Linked DNA regions of Desulfitobacterium hafniense DCB-2. The protein of the gene in region 2 interacts with the protein of the main gene of each other region in a pairwise test. Links are inferred from orthologs where the notes say so. Each region holds a gene or a part of one and is shown on either strand. Other genes may lie near its edges. The genes, in order: pepT and tpiA.

What was found.
Region 1: the proteins of tpiA (region 2) and pepT interact in binary tests that used the Escherichia coli proteins (3 or more experiments, as listed by UniProt). The link is inferred for Desulfitobacterium hafniense DCB-2 from one-to-one orthologs.

The regions. Positions count from the first base shown.
Region 1 is NC_011830.1:3,443,758-3,452,781, forward strand. What follows is about bases 6,079-8,930. They hold pepT (peptidase T), read left to right. Parts: upstream 6,079-6,814; coding sequence 6,815-8,047; downstream 8,048-8,930. Other genes in these bases: DHAF_RS16100 (BlaI/MecI/CopY family transcriptional regulator), read right to left, coding at 6,079-6,244; DHAF_RS16110 (hypothetical protein), read right to left, coding at 8,182-8,930. Also shown: 7-cyano-7-deazaguanine synthase QueC, read right to left, coding at 1-296; DHAF_RS16075 (VUT family protein), read right to left, coding at 340-852; DHAF_RS26125 (hypothetical protein), read right to left, coding at 923-1,075; DHAF_RS16085 (ABC-F family ATP-binding cassette domain-containing protein), read right to left, coding at 1,111-3,072; DHAF_RS16090 (tautomerase family protein), read right to left, coding at 3,334-3,561; DHAF_RS16095 (M56 family metallopeptidase), read right to left, coding at 3,622-5,865; more of DHAF_RS16100, read right to left, coding at 5,858-6,078; more of DHAF_RS16110, read right to left, coding at 8,931-8,967. UniProt on the Escherichia coli protein: Cleaves the N-terminal amino acid of tripeptides.
Region 2 is NC_011830.1:5,030,368-5,039,338, forward strand. What follows is about bases 3,167-5,965. They hold tpiA (triose-phosphate isomerase), read right to left. Parts: upstream 5,051-5,965; coding sequence 4,283-5,050; downstream 3,167-4,282. Other genes in these bases: gpmI (2,3-bisphosphoglycerate-independent phosphoglycerate mutase), read right to left, coding at 3,167-4,286; DHAF_RS23530 (phosphoglycerate kinase), read right to left, coding at 5,081-5,965. Also shown: DHAF_RS23505 (sodium-translocating pyrophosphatase), read right to left, coding at 1-800; preprotein translocase subunit SecG, read right to left, coding at 1,024-1,248; eno (phosphopyruvate hydratase), read right to left, coding at 1,450-2,727; more of gpmI, read right to left, coding at 2,751-3,166; more of DHAF_RS23530, read right to left, coding at 5,966-6,268; rpoN (RNA polymerase factor sigma-54), read right to left, coding at 6,682-8,085; DNA-binding protein WhiA, read right to left, coding at 8,088-8,971. UniProt on the Escherichia coli protein: Involved in the gluconeogenesis. Catalyzes stereospecifically the conversion of dihydroxyacetone phosphate (DHAP) to D-glyceraldehyde-3-phosphate (G3P).

The DNA.
Region 1 (9,024 bases), 1.6 Mb from region 2 along the record:
AAAAGAATATTGCGGGCGGGAACGTAGGTCACGGGGATTTGGCCATCCTCTGTGTAATCAGGAACCTGAATGGAGGCATCCGTTAAGGCACTGCCTCCCACATGTTCAATCTTAATGAGCCGATGCTCTTTGACCTTATAGTATTGGGCGACCGCTTTGGCTGCCTCCAATTCCCGTTGATGCCTTTGTCCATAATCAAAGGATAAAGGATACAACTCATACCCGGCCTTATGGGCAACGCTCATACAGGTCGTGCTGTCCAAGCCGCCTGAAAGCAATACTACCGCTTTTTTCATGACTGAGCTCCTTCTCTCCTTATAATTCAAGTGGCTTTTAAGATCAGGTGGTCTTTAAGCCATCATCCAATTTTGGCCTGTCTTTTCTGAACAGAATCAGGGACCAAATATAACCCCCGAACACCTTGGCAAAAAATTGCCCAAACACAGCATAGGGAATAAACATCCCGAAGGCCAAGGTCGGAAAAGCGATGGAATCCACCGCCGCAGAAACAACATTGGAACTGTTGACTTTGACAAAGCGGGGATGCTTCCTTAAGGCCTGGTAAACGGCAGTGTCCGTAATACCGGTAAGCAAAAAAGCGATAAACGAGGCCACGGCGATGGGCCCGGCATTGCGATTGATAAACCAGGACAGTAAAGCACCGGTTCCCACCAAAAGAAGCATTTTCGGCCAGAGATGCTTGCGGCTCCATTGCTCATGGAGCTTATCCCGGGCGACTAAGTCAAACGCAATCAGCAAAAATGCATTAATCGGTGTTGAGATCGGGCCAAAATAGGTTACCGACAAATTAGCTGCTACATTGGCCGCCAAATATGCTAGTACAATGAGCATGATACCCACTCCTCCATTTTTCTATCAAACTATTATAAACCCTATGTCAATCCACGGGCAATATCCAGATCTACTTATCAAAAAGCCCGCCTTTTTTATGGCTCTTGATCCCGCCGCGGGCTTGCCCTAACTTAGCAGCAGCCTTATTGGGTCCGCCTTGCTGAGCACTTTTTTTCTTCTTCTCTTCGATGAGCTTTTTCATTAGCTCTATATTTTTATCCATTGCCATATACCTCCGGTTTTTTTGCTCCATTACTCTTAGGGGGCTTTACGACCCGCAATCTCCTCGGCAAGTTCACTGAGATAGGTCCAGCGCTCCAGAGATTCTTCCAGCTGCTTCTCCAAGTCTTCTTTTGCTTTCATCAGCTCATTCAATTTACCGTAATTGCTTCCCTCTTCCGCCATGTCTTGATCCACTTGTTCCAATTGACCCTCAAGACCGGCAATTCTGTCTTCAATCTGTTCATACTCCCGTTGCTCTTTATAGCTCATTTTCACCGGGCGCTCTTTTGGCTTGGCCTGATGCCCGGCAGCCTCAGCTTCACCCAGCCTCGAGTTTTGGCCGTTCAGCTTCTGCGTCTTAGAGAGGGCTTCTCTTGAGGACTGCTCCTCCGCAATCCGCCTGGCCAGCTGTTCCCTATAGTCTGTATAGTTCCCAATGGCGAAATGGATTCTTCCTTGGCCCTCAAAGGCCAGAATTTGATCTACCACCCTATCCAGGAAAAAGCGGTCATGGGATACCGTGATCACCACTCCGGGAAAATCCTCCAAATAATCTTCAAGAATACTAAGGGTTTGAATATCCAGATCATTGGTCGGCTCATCCAGCAGCAGCACATTAGGGGAGCTCATCAAAACCTGCAGCAGATAAAGTCTCCGCTTCTCTCCTCCGGAGAGCTTTTCAACGGGAGTCCATTGCTGGGCAGGAGTGAAAAGGAAGCGTTCCAGCATTTGCGAGGCCGTCAGGACCCCTCCATCAGAAGTTGGAATCACTTCCGCCACGGCTTTAATCACATCGATCACTTTAGTCTGTGGTTCAAACTCCCGGTATTCCTGAGCAAAGTACCCCAGCTTTACTGTGGGCCCCCATTCGATCTCTCCGGCATCGGCTGGCATCCGCCCAGCCAAAATATTTAACAGGGTTGACTTGCCGCTGCCATTGGGGCCAATGATCCCGATTCGATCATATTTAGCCAGGATGATGCTGAAATCATCAATAACCGTCCCTGAGCCGGGATATGATTTACGCAGATGAGAACACTGGATGACCTTTTTTCCCAACCGGGCTGCTCCTGCAGAAACTTCCACTTTCCCGGTCTTCTCTTCAGGCTGATCAGCTTGAAGCTGTTCAAACCGATCAATGCGTGCTTTTTGCTTGGTGGTGCGTGCTTTAGCTCCCCGGCGAATCCAGGCCAGCTCATTGCGCAGGATATTTTGCCGTTTCCTTTCTGTGGCTTCCTCCTGCTCATCCCGCTCTGCCTTTAATTCTAAAAAACGGCTGTAATTACCTGGATATGCATAAAGTTTTCCCCGATCCAGTTCAAAAATTCGATTCGCCACCCGATCAAGAAAATAGCGATCATGAGTGACCATCAAAAGAGCACCCTTAAGCTTATGCAAGTAATTCTCCAACCAATCCACCATCTCATTATCGATATGGTTGGTAGGTTCGTCCAGAATCAATACATTTGAAGGCTGAATCAGTGCACCGGCTAAAGCCACCCGTTTACGCTGTCCTCCGGACAGTGTCCCGACAGGAATATCAAACTGGGTTATCCCCAGCTTAGTGAGAACGGCTTTAGCCTCACTCTCGATTTGCCAGGCATTGTGGCTGTCCATCTTCTGGCCTAGCTGGAGCAGGGTATTTTGGTAACTTTCGCTGTTGGGATCTTGATTCAGCCGTTCCAGGGCCGTTTCATAGTCCCTAAGCAGCTTCATGAGCGGGGAATTGCCTTTAAAAACCTGCTGCAATACCGTAGCCTCGGGATCGAAGTCGGGCTCTTGGGGAAGATATTCCAACTGCAGCTCATTATTGGTCGTGATCTGCCCTTGATCCGGCTGCTCCAAGCCGGCCAGAATCTTCAGCAAGGTGGATTTCCCTGTTCCGTTGACCCCGATAATACCAATTTTTTGACCTTCCTCTATGCCTAAGGAAATATCCTGGAATAAAGGCTTAATTCCATAACTCTTGGTTAGGGACTCAGCAGTTAACAGATTCATTTTGATTCCCCTTATAGTTTAATAATATAAATAGGCAGCAGATATACCGAGCCATGTTTTATACACACTAACTTTAAGTATATCATTTCTATGAGCTCCAGTGAACTGCAAATCCATAAGCCATATTTAAACCGGATCACAGATTAATTCTATTGATGCCAGACATTGACTGAGATGTTTGAGGAATACGCGAAAAAAGCAGACCGGCTCCGTTATAGGGAGTCGATCTACTCTAACAATAATCTTTCAAACTATGATTAGCTATGTCGATGTTTTCACAGCACGAGAAGAAATATATAAATCCTTGCCATCATATTTTTGCTGAATTGTCTCTACGAAATTGTCCGGTTCAATTTCTACAACCGACACTGAAATCGAGTCAGGTGGAAAATTGAGTTCCCTTACCATCAAGTCTTTCAGCTTGTTGGCAATCTCCAGCTTGGTATCACGATCCCGTCCGGGATAAAGATTAACTGCGATATGGGGCATAATACATCCTCCTTTTTAAGTTACGGTAGTTAATGAAAACAACATTTGCACCTTTCTCAATTAAGGCATCACGACAAATCCGGTGGGGATGGGTCGTTCGCCAAAAATATTGCTGACCTTATTCAATACCTTGCCATCATAAACCATCTCCACCATGGAGCCGCCACTCAGATTAACCGCTTCTACGGCACCATACTCTAAAAAGAGATTCTCCATATCTTTTAGGGTTGCCCCGATACTCCAATCAGGATCACGTCCATCGATCACCATAAAAATAAGGGTCCCATCTGCACGCTGGCCGATTCCGGCACGAGGGGCAATCCCCCAGCCGCCGTCCCCGGGGACGGCAGGCTTCCCCTCCCTGACTAAGGTCGTCCCATTATCAGCTAAAGGTGGGGAAAATCCTACCCCTTCCTGAATATTCTTTTCTTTAATCTCCTGAACATTCATAGGTCCAGTAATTAGTTTACCTTCGGCATCAAGACCAATGAACTCGACTGCTTGATCCCCGGCATTATTGTAAACGACTTCCCCGTTCTGCACCGTAATGCCGTCGGGAAAGACTTCATTACCCTCCTCAAGGGAAAGGTAAATCCCGCCGGCATTGATGCCGGCGATGGCACCTGAACGGCTTACCATATCCGTGAGTTTTTCTTCAACTGTGCCGATTTCCTCAGTAACGGCTAATGTAACCCGCTTAGGATCGCTGATGAGCATGACTTTTCCTTTGATATTAAAACCGTGGAGATTCTGGCTTTCGATATCTTTAATGACAATTCCGGAGCTATCATAAACAAGGGTTCCTCCTTCAATATGCGTTCTGACCTGAGTTGCCGCCCCGGAGGCAAAGGAAAAACCCATCAGCTCCTGCAACTTTTCAGGGCTTTCGGCATAATTTCTGACATCCTCACCAACCGTATAATCCGCCCATTCACGACCATTGATAAAGCCTACTTCACGCTGGCCATCAGTTAATGTAGCGCGAATACCTCCGGCATTATCAACCAGGGCCAGCAGGATCAGGGCATTTTGGCGAAAAGGATTGTCTTGTCTGGCTTCTTCCGTATCATACTGCTTAAGTACCTCGGAAGAAACTGAGTAAACAAGTTCAATGTCGTAAGGCTGCTCACCGGTGTGCAGCTTAAAGTGATCGTACTGCACACCCTCCGGTACAGGCAACAAACCAATCAGTCGGCCAACAGCGGAATTATCACCCACATAGTTTGTACGCTCTCTCCAGAGGGCTTCGGCAGGGCTCAGTTCCCCGGTTGCAGCTTCACTATGAGCTCCGCCAAAGGTACCCGCTATAGCGACAGCGGCAATCAGCAGCACCGCAACTACGGTGATCCCCAGCATGCGCGGTTGCTGGGCGATCCGTTTGATGCGCTCGGTTATTTCTCCCTTACCTCCTGTCATGGTGGTGGCACAGTAGAACAGATCCGCAGGCTTTGGCGATGCAGTCATCATCTCGATGAGAGTTTTGCCGTAAGCCATGCGGTTTTTTTCACCCAGTACACGAAGGGTTCCCTCATCACAGGCCAGCTCGCTGTCTTGGCGGGATAGCACCACAGCAAGCCACACTAATGGATTGAACCAATGAATACAAAGACATAAAACGCGCACAAGAGACCAAATGTGGTCACCATGTCGGTAATGAGTCAACTCATGGGCAATCACATGGGTTATTCTCTGTTCATCGGCGAGACTGGGAGGTGTCAGGTAGATAGAAGGTTTCCACAATCCGTACAAACAGGGAGACGGCAAATCCTCGGTGACATAGACAGCCAGCGGGCAAGAGGCATTATGTACTCGCTGCCGGCTTCGTCTGAGCTTTCGGCTCAGGCGAACATTGGCCATGACAAAAACCCCGCCGCTGGCCAAAATTCCGCCCAACCAGAGATAAGTTGCCATCGCTCCGTAGTCTGTCTTATGAGCTGCAGCATTGGTGACGGTATTGTTATTTTGAGCTGTCTGAATTCCGATTGGCTCTATTCCCTTCACAGGATTAACTGGATTAATTGGATTGGCAGGATCAGCTGGAACAGCTGGATTAGATGAAGTAGCTAGAGTAGCTGGGTTAGGTATGGTAGTCGGAACAACAGTAACAAAGCCACCGGGCTGTTTGGGCAAAGCGTTCAGCACACTGATGGGGCTTTCAAACAAGGAAAAGGGCAGAAGCAGCCGGATCGCCACAAGCAGCCACAGCGCATATTGCAGCCGGGAGGAAATCCGGCCACGCAGCAGCTGCCGCAGAGCGACAACAATAAGTATCAGAACGGAAGAGGTCATCACTGTTTCAATCATTTTTATCCTCCGCCCCCTGCAAAATGGCGTACAGCTCGTTGATCTCCTCTTTGGAAAGCTGCTTTTTCCGTACTAAGGTGCTCATCATCATGCTTGCCGAGCCTGCAAAGGCCCGTTCAAGCAAGGAACGTGCCTCAGCCACCGCAACATCATCCCGTGCCACATTGGGGTAATATTGCTTGGCCCGCCCTACCACTTCAAAGCGAATAACACCTTTTTCAGTCATGCGTTCCAGCATGGTCTGCACTGTACTGCGACTCCAGCCCGGATCATCCTTTAATTCATGGCAGAGCTGCACATAGGTGCGGGGTGCCAGCTCCCACAGTTTCTCCATGATATACCACTCACTTTTGCCAAGGGCATTATTTGCCGTTACCATTACGACCCTCCCCTCCCATTGCACGACTTATGTCGTTCATTAAAAATACTATAGCCTTTCACACGACACATGTCAAGCAATCAAAGCAAAAATACCCTCCAAGCAATTCTCTTTATATTTTTCTGTTTTAGGGTTATAATAGGAATAGCAAAAGCGGCGATGGATTAACATCTCAGCCGGTATGCCAGCTTAGTCCGCAGATGCGGTCATATGGGATTGACCTAAAAAATAGCCTTTGTCCTTGCCAGGGGGGCTATTTTTAGTTATCTTAACGACTGGCTTAGGTATTTCAAGGACAAATGTTTAATGCTCATCTGCTTGTCAGCCAATACCAAGGTATGGCAAGTGAGTTTAAAAATTCGCTGATTTTGACTTTTACTAAGCTAGCTGACTCGATTTCAAAACCGGCGAATTTTCATCTTCAACCCTACAATCCCTGAACGTCAAGGGGTATCACCCTCCGGCATGGTCTTGGAAAGTCTTAGTCCAAAAAGCTAATATATAACCATTAAACCCAGGCTAACTAATTTCTATATTTAGTTCCCTATTAACGAATGAGGAGGCTTAATCATGTCCAGTGTCATCGAACGTTTTCTCAGATATGCGGCCATCGACACCCAATCCAATGAAGAGTCCCAAACCACCCCCAGCACCGGGAAGCAGCTGAACTTAGCCCGGCTTCTTGAACAAGAACTTAAAGAGCTTGGCTTGCAGGATGCGCGCATCCAGGAGGGCTATGTTTATGGAACCTTGCCTGCCAACTCTACCAAGGCGATCCCCGCCATCGGCTTTATCGCCCATATGGATACCAGTCCTGATTTTTCAGGGACCGATGTCAAAGCACAGTTAGTTGAGAATTATGACGGCCAGGACATCCTTCTTAACCCGGAACACAATCTGGTCCTCTCCCCTGCAGACTTCCCGGAATTGCTGGATTACATAGGAAAAACCCTGATCACTACTGATGGTACCACCCTCTTGGGAGCGGATGATAAGGCCGGCATCGCCGAGATCATGACAGCAATCGCCTATCTGACTGCACACCCGGAGATTGAGCATGGAACCATCTGTGTGGCCTTTACCCCTGATGAAGAGATCGGCCGGGGTGCCGACCAATTTGATGTGGCCGGTTTTGGAGCAGATTTTGCCTATACCGTGGACGGCGGGTCCATTGGCGAGCTGGAATACGAGAACTTCAATGCCGCCAAAGCTATCGTGAAAGTAAAAGGAAGAAATGTTCACCCCGGCAATGCCAAGAACAAAATGATTAATTCCATTCTTTTAGCCAATGAATATATCGTCAAACTCCCTCCTCAGGAAACACCAGCCACCACCGAGGGTTATGAGGGCTTTTATCATCTCAATGATATCCGGGGAGATGTGGAAGAAACCACCCTTTACTACATTATCCGGGATTTTGCTGAAGACTCTTTTGCCAAGCGTAAGGAGACCATGCTCAATTTAGCGGAAGAGTGCAACAAAAAATACGGATCGGGACATTTTCATGTCGAGATCACCGATCAATACAAAAACATGAAAGAAAAAATTCAGCCGGTGATGCATATTGTGGATAAAGCCCAAAAGGCCATGGAGACGGTGGGGGTTAAACCTCTGATCAAGCCCATCCGCGGGGGCACCGACGGCTCACGCTTATCCTTTATGGGCCTGCCCACCCCTAATCTATTCACCGGCGGGCATAATTACCACGGCCGCTATGAATTTATTCCCACCTTCGCCATGGAAAAATCCGTGGAAGTTATCCTCAAGATTATTGAACTCTATGCCGAAGAGCATTCGAATTAAAGGGCCCTTCTTACAATATAAAACCGCGTGAAATCATCGTTGATCTCACGCGGTTTTTTCAACTCATGGTTTTCTCAGGTTTTCCATTCACCTGATGAAAACTCTAAAAACACTTCTATATCTAAAAAGCACTTCTATATCTGTGGAAATAAGAGTTCGACGATTTGAATGAATTCTTCCAGCTTGCCGCAATCATTGACCAAATACACCGGAAGCCCGATAAAGCGAAAGGGTAAGTTCTTATGGACAAAATCATAAAGAGAGGGCACCTCGTGCGCGCTTCTCTGGCCTTTAAGCTGGTTTTCCAGAAGACCGTAGAGTTCCCGATAATGCACAGGGTTCAGATTGTGGGCTTGAATATACCCTTCCCGCTGCCGTGCATACACGGATTGAATATAGTCCTTCTGCTTATCGGTCCAGTAGGGGTGCGCCTTTAAGACAAAGGCGTTGGCCAGGGTTTCTTCAAGACAATCCTGAGTGCCCCAGGTCTGACTATAGATCTTTCTTTTATAAGCTGGGTAAAGACCCTCATTATTCCTTCCCACATCATCCAGCAAAATACAGTAGCGCTCAATGAGATAATGGAAAGACACATGAGTGAGAACAGAATCCAAAGCCAGGGTATGTGCCTCTCTTAAGGTCATCAAGGTCTGTCTGAGAATACTTAAGAGATACATCCCGAACATTTCCGCATAAAGATAGAGACCGAAATTCTCCGAATTAAAATGATAAGGCCGGTAGGTTCCCACCATATCAAAATTCTCACAGCGTCTTTCATTAAAGTAAAGCTCATACTCCCGCAAATTCAATTTGAGCTGATTGAAGGAACTTGAGTTATAGGAAATCGCTTTGCCTTTCGCCAGATATAAATCCAAGCCCTGGATGATCGGGTAGACTTCTTCTCTTACATACTCCCCCACTGTGCCACCTCATTTCTATGGGCAATTCGTGTTGCGAGCCTGTCTCCCTAAATCCAT
Region 2 (8,971 bases):
ATCGAAGAAAGTATTCCCGCGATACCGATCATCAGCGGCAGCATAAGTCCGGAAACTCCCCCTCCTAGGGATTTGAAAGCCACAGCGCCAATCAGCATCGCCGCAATGGTGGTAGCAGCATAAGATTCAAACAGGTCGGCGCCCATCCCGGCGGTATCACCCACATTATCCCCGACATTATCGGCGATCACAGCAGGGTTACGGGGATCATCTTCAGGAATGCCGGCTTCGACTTTACCTACCAGGTCCGCACCCACGTCGGCTGCTTTGGTATAGATACCACCGCCGACACGAGCAAACAAGGCAATGGCACTGGCACCAAAGGCGAAGGAGTTAATGGTCTCCGCATCCTGGAACCATAGGAAAAGAGCGGCAACCCCAATGAGACCTAAGCCGTTAACAGAAAGACCCATAACCGCCCCGGCGCGGAAGGACACGCCCAAAGCCTTGTTCAGGCTGGTCCGGGCAGCTTCCGTGGTCCGGGCATTAGCCCGGGTGGTAATTCCCATGCCCACATAACCGGCCACAGCGGAAAGCAGCGCTCCCACCAGGAAAGATACAGCCGTTTGCCAGCCTTTTAAAAAAGTTAGAATAAGAAAGATTATGATTACAAAGGGAATCAGTGTTTTGTACTGACGGTTGAGGAATGCCATGGCACCCTCTTGAATCGCGAGAGAAATCTCCTGCATCCGAGCATTTCCCGGGCTTTCTTTTAAAACGCTACTTGCGAAATAGAAGGCAAATGCCAGCCCGACTAGACCTGCTAGGACAGCCCATATAGGCGTTGAAGCAAAATCCATTGTCAAAAAACCCCCCTAAATAATGAAAATTTTTATATTATGTAATGAGCCAGGTGTCCCCCAAATACTAATTCAGTTTCCGTTTGGCGCCATTAAAATTACAACTTGGGATTGTTCATTATTGATTTTGGTAAGGTAATGGATATTTTTTTTAAAGGATTATCTTTCTGCGATGATCTTCTATTTCTACGGAAGCTGAATAAAGGGAGCAGGGGACCTGGCCTTATTTCATGAGCCAGGCTACCCCCAGAGAACTCAGCAAAAATATTGCAGCTGAAGCTATGCTAACTTTTTGAAAGACAGCGTCCAAGCCCTTCTTTTTCCCAAAGAAGGATTCGCTGGCACCACCAATAGCTCCCAAACCTGCACTCACACCGGATTGAAGTAAAACCGTTGCGATCAGGCCTAAGGAGCTAAGAACTAATATTACGGTTAGAAAAATCACCATACCTATTCACCTCCTCAATCTATTGAAAACCAATCGGAAGCAATCGCCTGCCTATACCAGGTAAACCGCCACTTCTCCCCTGTTTTAAGACACAGAGAGGGTGTGGCGGTCATTCCCTATGGTTTTAGCCAGTACCGCTATTTTAGCATAAAAATTTGACAAATGGCAATAGTCTATACCCTAGCTGTCAATATATGGCCTTTAACGGCCCAGAGCCTCATGGCCCGGGTAAACTCCGGTTTCCCCCAGCTCTTCCTCGATGCGGAGAAGCTCGTTATATTTTGCTACCCGTTCTGTCCGGGCGGGAGCTCCTGTTTTAATCTGTCCCGCATTCACAGCGACAGCTACATGAGCCATGGTCACATCCTCGGTCTCCCCGGAACGATGGGAGATGACCGTTGTGTAACCGGCACGTTTGGCCATCTCAATGGCATCCAGCGTTTCGGTTAGGGTTCCGATCTGATTGAGTTTAATTAAAATCGAATTGGCGCATTTTTCTTTGATGCCCCTGGCCAAGCGGGCGGGATTGGTGACAAACAGATCATCCCCGACCAGCTGAATCTTGCTTCCCAGTTTCTCGGTAAGCTTTTTCCATCCTTCCCAGTCTTCTTCGGACAAACCATCCTCGATGGAAACGATGGGGTACTTTTCAACCAGCTCTTCGTAGTAGGCAATCATTTCATCCGCCGTCTTGGTCAGGCCTTCTCCTTCAAGATGATACTTGCCATCACGATAAAGCTCCGTAGCCGCTACATCCAAGGCCAGAGCGATATCTTTGCCAGGTGTGTAGCCGGCACGCTGGATAGCGTCCATAATAGCCAGGAGGGCATCGGCATTGGATTCCAGGCTGGGAGCAAACCCGCCCTCATCCCCAATGGCAGTAGCCAGTGACTTTTCCTTAAGAACAGCTTTCAGACTATGATACACTTCGGTTCCCATTTGCAGAGCTTCGGCAAAGCTCTTGGCACCGACAGGCATGATCATAAACTCTTGAATATCCACATTATTATCGGCATGCTGACCACCGTTGAGGATGTTCATCATGGGGACGGGGAGTTCTTTGGCATTAACCCCGCCCAAGTATTGATAAAGAGGAAGCCCGACGCATTCCGCAGCCGCTTTGGCATTCGCCAGAGAAACCCCCAGAATAGCATTGGCTCCCAGCTTGCCCTTGTTTTCAGTGCCATCCAGAGCAATCAGCTCCCGATCGATAGCCGGCTGGTCAAAGGGGTTTAATCCTTCCAATTCCGGAGCAATCACCTCATTGACATTCGCTACGGCTTGAAGAACGCCTTTACCCAGAAAACGGCCTTTATCCCCATCTCTCAGTTCAACGGCCTCAAAAGCACCTGTGGAAGCACCGGAAGGAACAGCCGCCCGGCCCATGGAACCGTCCTCCAAAAGAACTTCCACCTCAACGGTAGGATTGCCGCGGGAATCCAAAATCTCCCGTCCATAAATCTCTTCGATATAACTCATAGGGTTTACCTCCTAAATAGTATTCAACAAATCAAGGACTTTCCAGTCATCTCCTGGGGCTGCGGAATCTCCAGCAGCCGGAGCATGGTCGGCGCCACATCCCGCAGGGCCCCGCCTTCCCGCAGGGTTTTACCCTTAAGCTGATCATTAACCAGGATCAAGGGCACCGGATTGGTGGTATGGGCCGTTAAGGGCTGGCCGGTTTGCAGGTCCACTTTTGCTTCCGCATTGCCATGATCGGCGGTTATAATGACGGTTCCCTGGCGCTCTAAAACCTGGGGAACGATTTGCCCGATACACTGATCCACCGCTGCGATGGCTTTGACCGTAGCCTCAAACTCTCCTGTATGACCCACCATATCCGCGTTGGCAAAGTTCAGAATGATCACCTCATCCTCTTCTCTTTCCAGACGCTTTAAGAGCTCCTCGGTAATTCCATAAGCACTCATTTCCGGCAACAGATTATAGGTAGGGACTTGAGGAGAAGGAATAAGACAGCGGGTTTCCCCAGGACAAGGCTCCTCTACTCCACCATTAAAAAAGAAGGTGACATGGGCGTATTTTTCTGTCTCAGCGATGCGCAGCTGCTTTTTCTGATGTTTGGCCAGAACCTCCCCCAAGGTATTGTCTAAGTTCTGAGCCGGAAAAGCCACGGCCGCCCCTTTCAGCTTATCGTCATATTCGGTCATACACACATAATGGAGTTGCAAAGGTCTTCCCCGGTCAAAGCCGGTAAATTCTTCATCCAAGAGAGCATAAGAGATCTCCCGGGCCCGATCGGAGCGGAAATTGAAGAAAATAAAACTGTCACCGTCCCGAAGGGGTCCCACAGCCTCCCCTGCCGAGTCGACAATGACTGTAGGTGCCACAAACTCATCCGTGACCCTGACATCATAGGATTGTTCAATGGCTGCCAAAGAATTAGGCGCTTTCAGACCTTCCCCATTCACTAAAGCCCGGTAACCCTTTTCCACCCGTTCCCAACGTTTATCCCGATCCATCATATAATAACGGCCGCTGACGGTGGCCACCTGGCCAAGGCCTAATTCCCGGCATTTGCTATTAAGTTGGGTCATGAACCCTTTGGCACTTTGGGGCAGCACATCCCGGCCGTCCAACAAGGCATGGATGAATACCTTTTTAACCCCCATGGTTTTGGCCATAGCCAGGAGGGCGAAAAGATGTTCACTATGGGAGTGAACCCCTCCATCGGAGAGCAGCCCCATCAGATGCAGAGCATTGGGCCCATCCTTGACCCGTTCCATGGCTTCCTGCAAAACCGTATTCCGGGCAAACTCACCGGTCCTTATGGCTTGGGAAATCCGGGTGAATTCCTGATAGACCACCCGGCCTGCCCCAATATTCAAATGCCCCACTTCCGAGTTCCCCATTTGGCCTGGGGGCAATCCCACTTCCTCCCCGGAAGCAACGATCAGGGTATGGGGATACTCCTCAAGCAGTCTGTCGAAATGGGGCTTGGGGGCCTTAGCCACAGCATTGCCTGCGCTCTGGGGATTATAACCCCATCCGTCCAGAATCATCAAGAGCAGAGGCTTCATAGAACAGCCACCGCATTCTGAACCAATTGGGCAAATCCTTCGGCTTCCAGGCTGGCCCCGCCCACCAGAGCGCCGTCCACATCCGGCTGACTCATGAGCTCACCAATATTGTCCGCCTTAACACTGCCGCCATAGAGGATATTGACCTCATCGGCAACCACACCGGCAATTCCGGCTAAAGTAGAGCGAATCATGGCGCACATCTCCTGGGCATCTTCACTGGAGGCTGTCTTACCCGTGCCGATAGCCCAAATAGGTTCGTAGGCAATGACCACCCGTTTCAAATCATCTGGGGCAAGATCCGTCAGATCCTTTTCCACCTGGCCGCGCACGATTGCAAAGGCCTTGCCTTCTTCCCGGTTGGCTAAGTTTTCACCCACACAGAGAATGGGGGTGAGCCCTGCCTTAAGGGCCGCCTTCACCTTTTTGGCAATCTCCTCATCCGTTTCACGGAGAATTTCCCGGCGCTCCGAATGTCCGAGGATGACATAGGTGCAGGCAACATCCACCAGCATCGCCGCAGAGATCTCTCCCGTATAAGCCCCATCGGGGGCATAAAACATATCCTGAGCCCCAATATGAATGACGCTCTCCTCCAGCTCATTCTTGAGAACATTTAAGGCTGTAAAGGGCGCACACACGACAACATCGATTGCAGTGACTTCGCCAAGCACTCCTAAGAGCTTTACCGCATATTCCTGAGTCTCCCGGAGACTTTTATTCATCTTCCAATTTCCAGCGATAATAGGATGTCGTTTGGCCATGAAATGAGCTCCTTTCAAGATGGGATAAGTTTAGATGTTTTGTAGTGCCGCTATACCGGGCAGGGTCTTGCCTTCCAGGAGCTTCAGGGAAGCCCCCCCTCCTGTGGAGATATGGCTCATTTGCTCCCCTACACCCATTTTTTCTACGGCGGCCACGGAATCTCCACCGCCGACAATGGTCAGACCCGGACATAAGGCCACAGCCTGAGCAACTTTCTCCGTCCCCTTGGCAAATTGTTCCATTTCAAAGACACCCATGGGGCCGTTCCAGACGATAGTCCGGGCCTTTTGTATTCTTGCACTGAACAGTCCGGCACTTTCCGGTCCGATATCCAAAGCCATTTCGTCCTCGGCGATCTCCCGGACAGGGGTGACCCGATAGGGGGCATCGGCTTTAAATTCTTTGGCCGCAACCACATCCTGGGGCAAAAGAATGTCCACCTGGAGTTCCCGCCCTTGCTCAAGAATCTCCTGAGCCAGGGATAATTTATCTCCTTCCACCAGGGACTTACCCAGAGAATAGCCCTGGGCTTTCAGGAAGGTATTGGCCATGCCGCCGCCAATGATCAAAGCGTCCACTTTATGGAGCAGGTTCTCAATGACCCCGATTTTGTCACTGACCTTGGCTCCGCCAATGATGGCCACAAAAGGCCGCTCCGGATTCTCCAGAGCCTTGCCCATACTTTCAATTTCCTTTTGGAGGAGAAAGCCGGCCACCCCGGGAAGATGATGAGCGATTCCTTCTGTGGAAGCATGAGCCCGGTGGGCTGTACCGAAAGCATCGTTAACATACACTTCAGCTAAGCGGGCTAATTGCTTGACAAACTCCGGTTCATTCTTTTCTTCCTCGGCATGATAACGGACATTTTCTAGAAGAAGGACTTCACCTTCCTGCAGCTGAGCTGCTGCTTTCTCTACCTCCGGACCGATACAATCGGTCGCCATGGCCACCGGTCGCTTGAGCAATTCACCAAGACGTTTGGCCACCGGAGCCAGGGAATAGTTCGGATCCGGTTTTCCCTTGGGACGTCCCAAATGGGAAGCGAGGATAATTTTAGCCCCTTCGTCAATCAGATAGTGAATGGTAGGCAGAGCCGCCCGAATCCTCGTGTCGTTGGTAATATTGCCATGGTCATCCATAGGTACGTTAAAATCAACCCGCACAAAAACACGTTTTCCTTGTACCGCAATGTCTTTAAGCCCTTTCTTATTCATCATTAAGTATTTTCTCCTTTCCTCTTTCGCTTAATCGTTTTTAAACTATATCTTTTCTTTAAACTTGCTATTTATGTCTATATGTATGCCAACAGCAATTTCATATCAATTCAACCTGTCTAAGTTTAGCACTTTCTATCATCTTAGTATACCGCTCCAAGGAAAATTCTACTCTTAAGACCAAGCCCATCATAACCTGGGCAATATTAAAGAAAACCCGGCTTCGCCGTGCCTTAAACCCATGCTCTCAAATGAGGCGAAGTCGTTGGTTGCACTTATGCTTAGAAAGTATACAGCGCAAGCTTATACTTTCTGGCAGTGTAACAAAAGAGTTACTGTTATTATTCAGCACCCTTTTCTAAAATTCCTTCCTTATCCCTGCCCATCCGCACCAATCTGCGGCTGCTCGCCAGCGGCTAATAGCGTTTCCGCAGCGCCGTGGACGGAATCCCCAGTTCATCCCGGTATTTTGCCACAGTTCGTCGTGAAATCTCCATATTCTTTTCTTTAAGAATCTCGGAAAGCTTTTGATCGGAATACGGACTCTTGGGATCCTCGGCGGCAATGATCTCTTTCAGGGCTTGTTTAATTCCTTCCGTGGCCATGCCCTGTTCACTGCCCAGCCCCGTAGCAAAAAAGAACTTAAACTCAAAAATCCCCCGGGGGGTTTGGATATATTTATTAGCCGTAGCCCGGCTGACCGTGGACTCGTGGACCCCGATCTCTTCCGCAATGTCTTTGAGATTGAGGGGTTTTAAACAGCGGATGCCCCGCCGCAAAAACTCTTCCTGGCGTCTGATAATAGCATCCGCAACCTTATAAAGAGTGAGCCGTCTTTGCTCGATACTGCGAATCAGCCAGGCTGCCGCATTGAGTTTCTGCTCGACAAATTTGCGAATCTCTGATTCATTATTCTGACTTAAGGCTTTGCGGTAGACCTGATTAATTCCCAAACGGGGTACGGTCACATCATTGACCAGGATAATATATTCGCCCTCAACCTCTTCAACCACAACGTCGGGAACGATATAGCGCACCTCGCCGGTCCCGGCAAAGCTCCGGCCGGGTTTAGGATCCAGGGTGCGGATTAAATCGGCCATATCCTGAACCTGACTGGGGGTAATTTTGAGCTGGGCGGCGATCCTCTGCAAACGACCGGCAGCTAAATCCTCCAGATACTTAAGAAATTCAGGCAGCTCCGGAGGGTAGTCTGCCAGCAGGGGAAGCTGCAGCAACAGACATTCTTCCAAGCTTCTTGCCCCCACCCCCAAAGGGTCCAGCCCTTGAATCACCGCTAAGCCTTTTTCCACTTCCTCAAGGGGAAGCTGGAGCTGCTTCCCTATTTCCTCTAAAGAAAGGGTTAAATAGCCGTTATCGTCCAAATTGCCGACAATATATTCAAGCAGCTTCTGGGACATGGGAACCTTTTGAATATGAATCTGTTCCAGCAAATGCTCCTGAAGGGAAGGACCTGCCGCTAAAAAAGGCTCAAAGCGGGTGCTTTGCCCGGCGTCCGGGTCATACTCCTTGCTGATGCGTTCTTCCTGATGTTGAAAATACTCTTCCCAGTTCATATCCCAGGGCCCTTCCTCCGCCCCCTCGTTCTTCTCTTGAGCCGGGGAATCTTCCTGGGTATGATCCGCGCTTTTGTCGGCGGAATCGTCAATCACATCGAGAAGAGGGTTTTCCAGCATCTGCTGCTCCACATAACCGGAGAGTTCTAAAGCGGATAACTGTAAAACGGCAATCGCTTGACGCAACTCCGGCGTCATGATCAACTTCTGTGTCTGCTCCAGGTTCAAGCCATATCCTATGCGCACATTTATCCTCCTTTCCTGACTCGTTTACTCTGTTCCTCCAGCTTTTCGGCAAGCTCATCGATCTTGCGCATCCGGTGATTGACTCCCGATTTGCCTACCTTGGGGACCAGCATCTCCCCTAACTCTTTCAAACTGGCATCAGGATATTCCAGCCGCAGCTCGGCAATTTCCCGCAGCGGCTCCGGCAAGGCCTGCAAACCGATGGTATTGGCTACCCTTTGGATATTCTCCACTTGCCGCACTGCCGCGTCCACCGTCTTATTAAGGTTAGCCGTTTCACAGTTGACCAGGCGGTTGACCTGATTGCGCATGTCCTTGAGCACACGGACATTCTCGAATTCCAACAGCGCCCGGTGGGCGCCGATAAAGCCCAGAAATTCAACGATATGCTCACTCTCTTTAATATAGACCACATGCCAGTTTTTACGCATGCTGACCTTGGCCCCCAAATGAAATTTATTAAGCAGCTTGCTTAAGGCCTCAGCATGGAGAGGATCATTGGTGATAATCTCCAGATGGTACGTTCCCTCGGGATTATTGATGGAGCCTCCGGCCAAAAAGGCCCCGCGCAGGTAGGCTATTCTATCGCATTTCTTTTTCACCAAAACGTTAGGAATACCCGGTAATATCTCCCCCTCTTCATCCAGAAGCCCCAGCTGCTGAAGATCCTCTAAGGTCCGGGGATAGATTTTTACCATGTAGGAGTTATTCTTTTTTAAGCGCAGTTTCCTCCGCACCATAATATCCACCGGCAATCCCAGCAGGTTTTTGGCCAAACGATACACTTTACGCGCCACCGGGGCACTTTCCGTGATCACATTCAAAGCATAGGAATGGTTGGCAATCTGCAATGTCCCATCCATCCGCACTAAGGCAGCCAATTCGG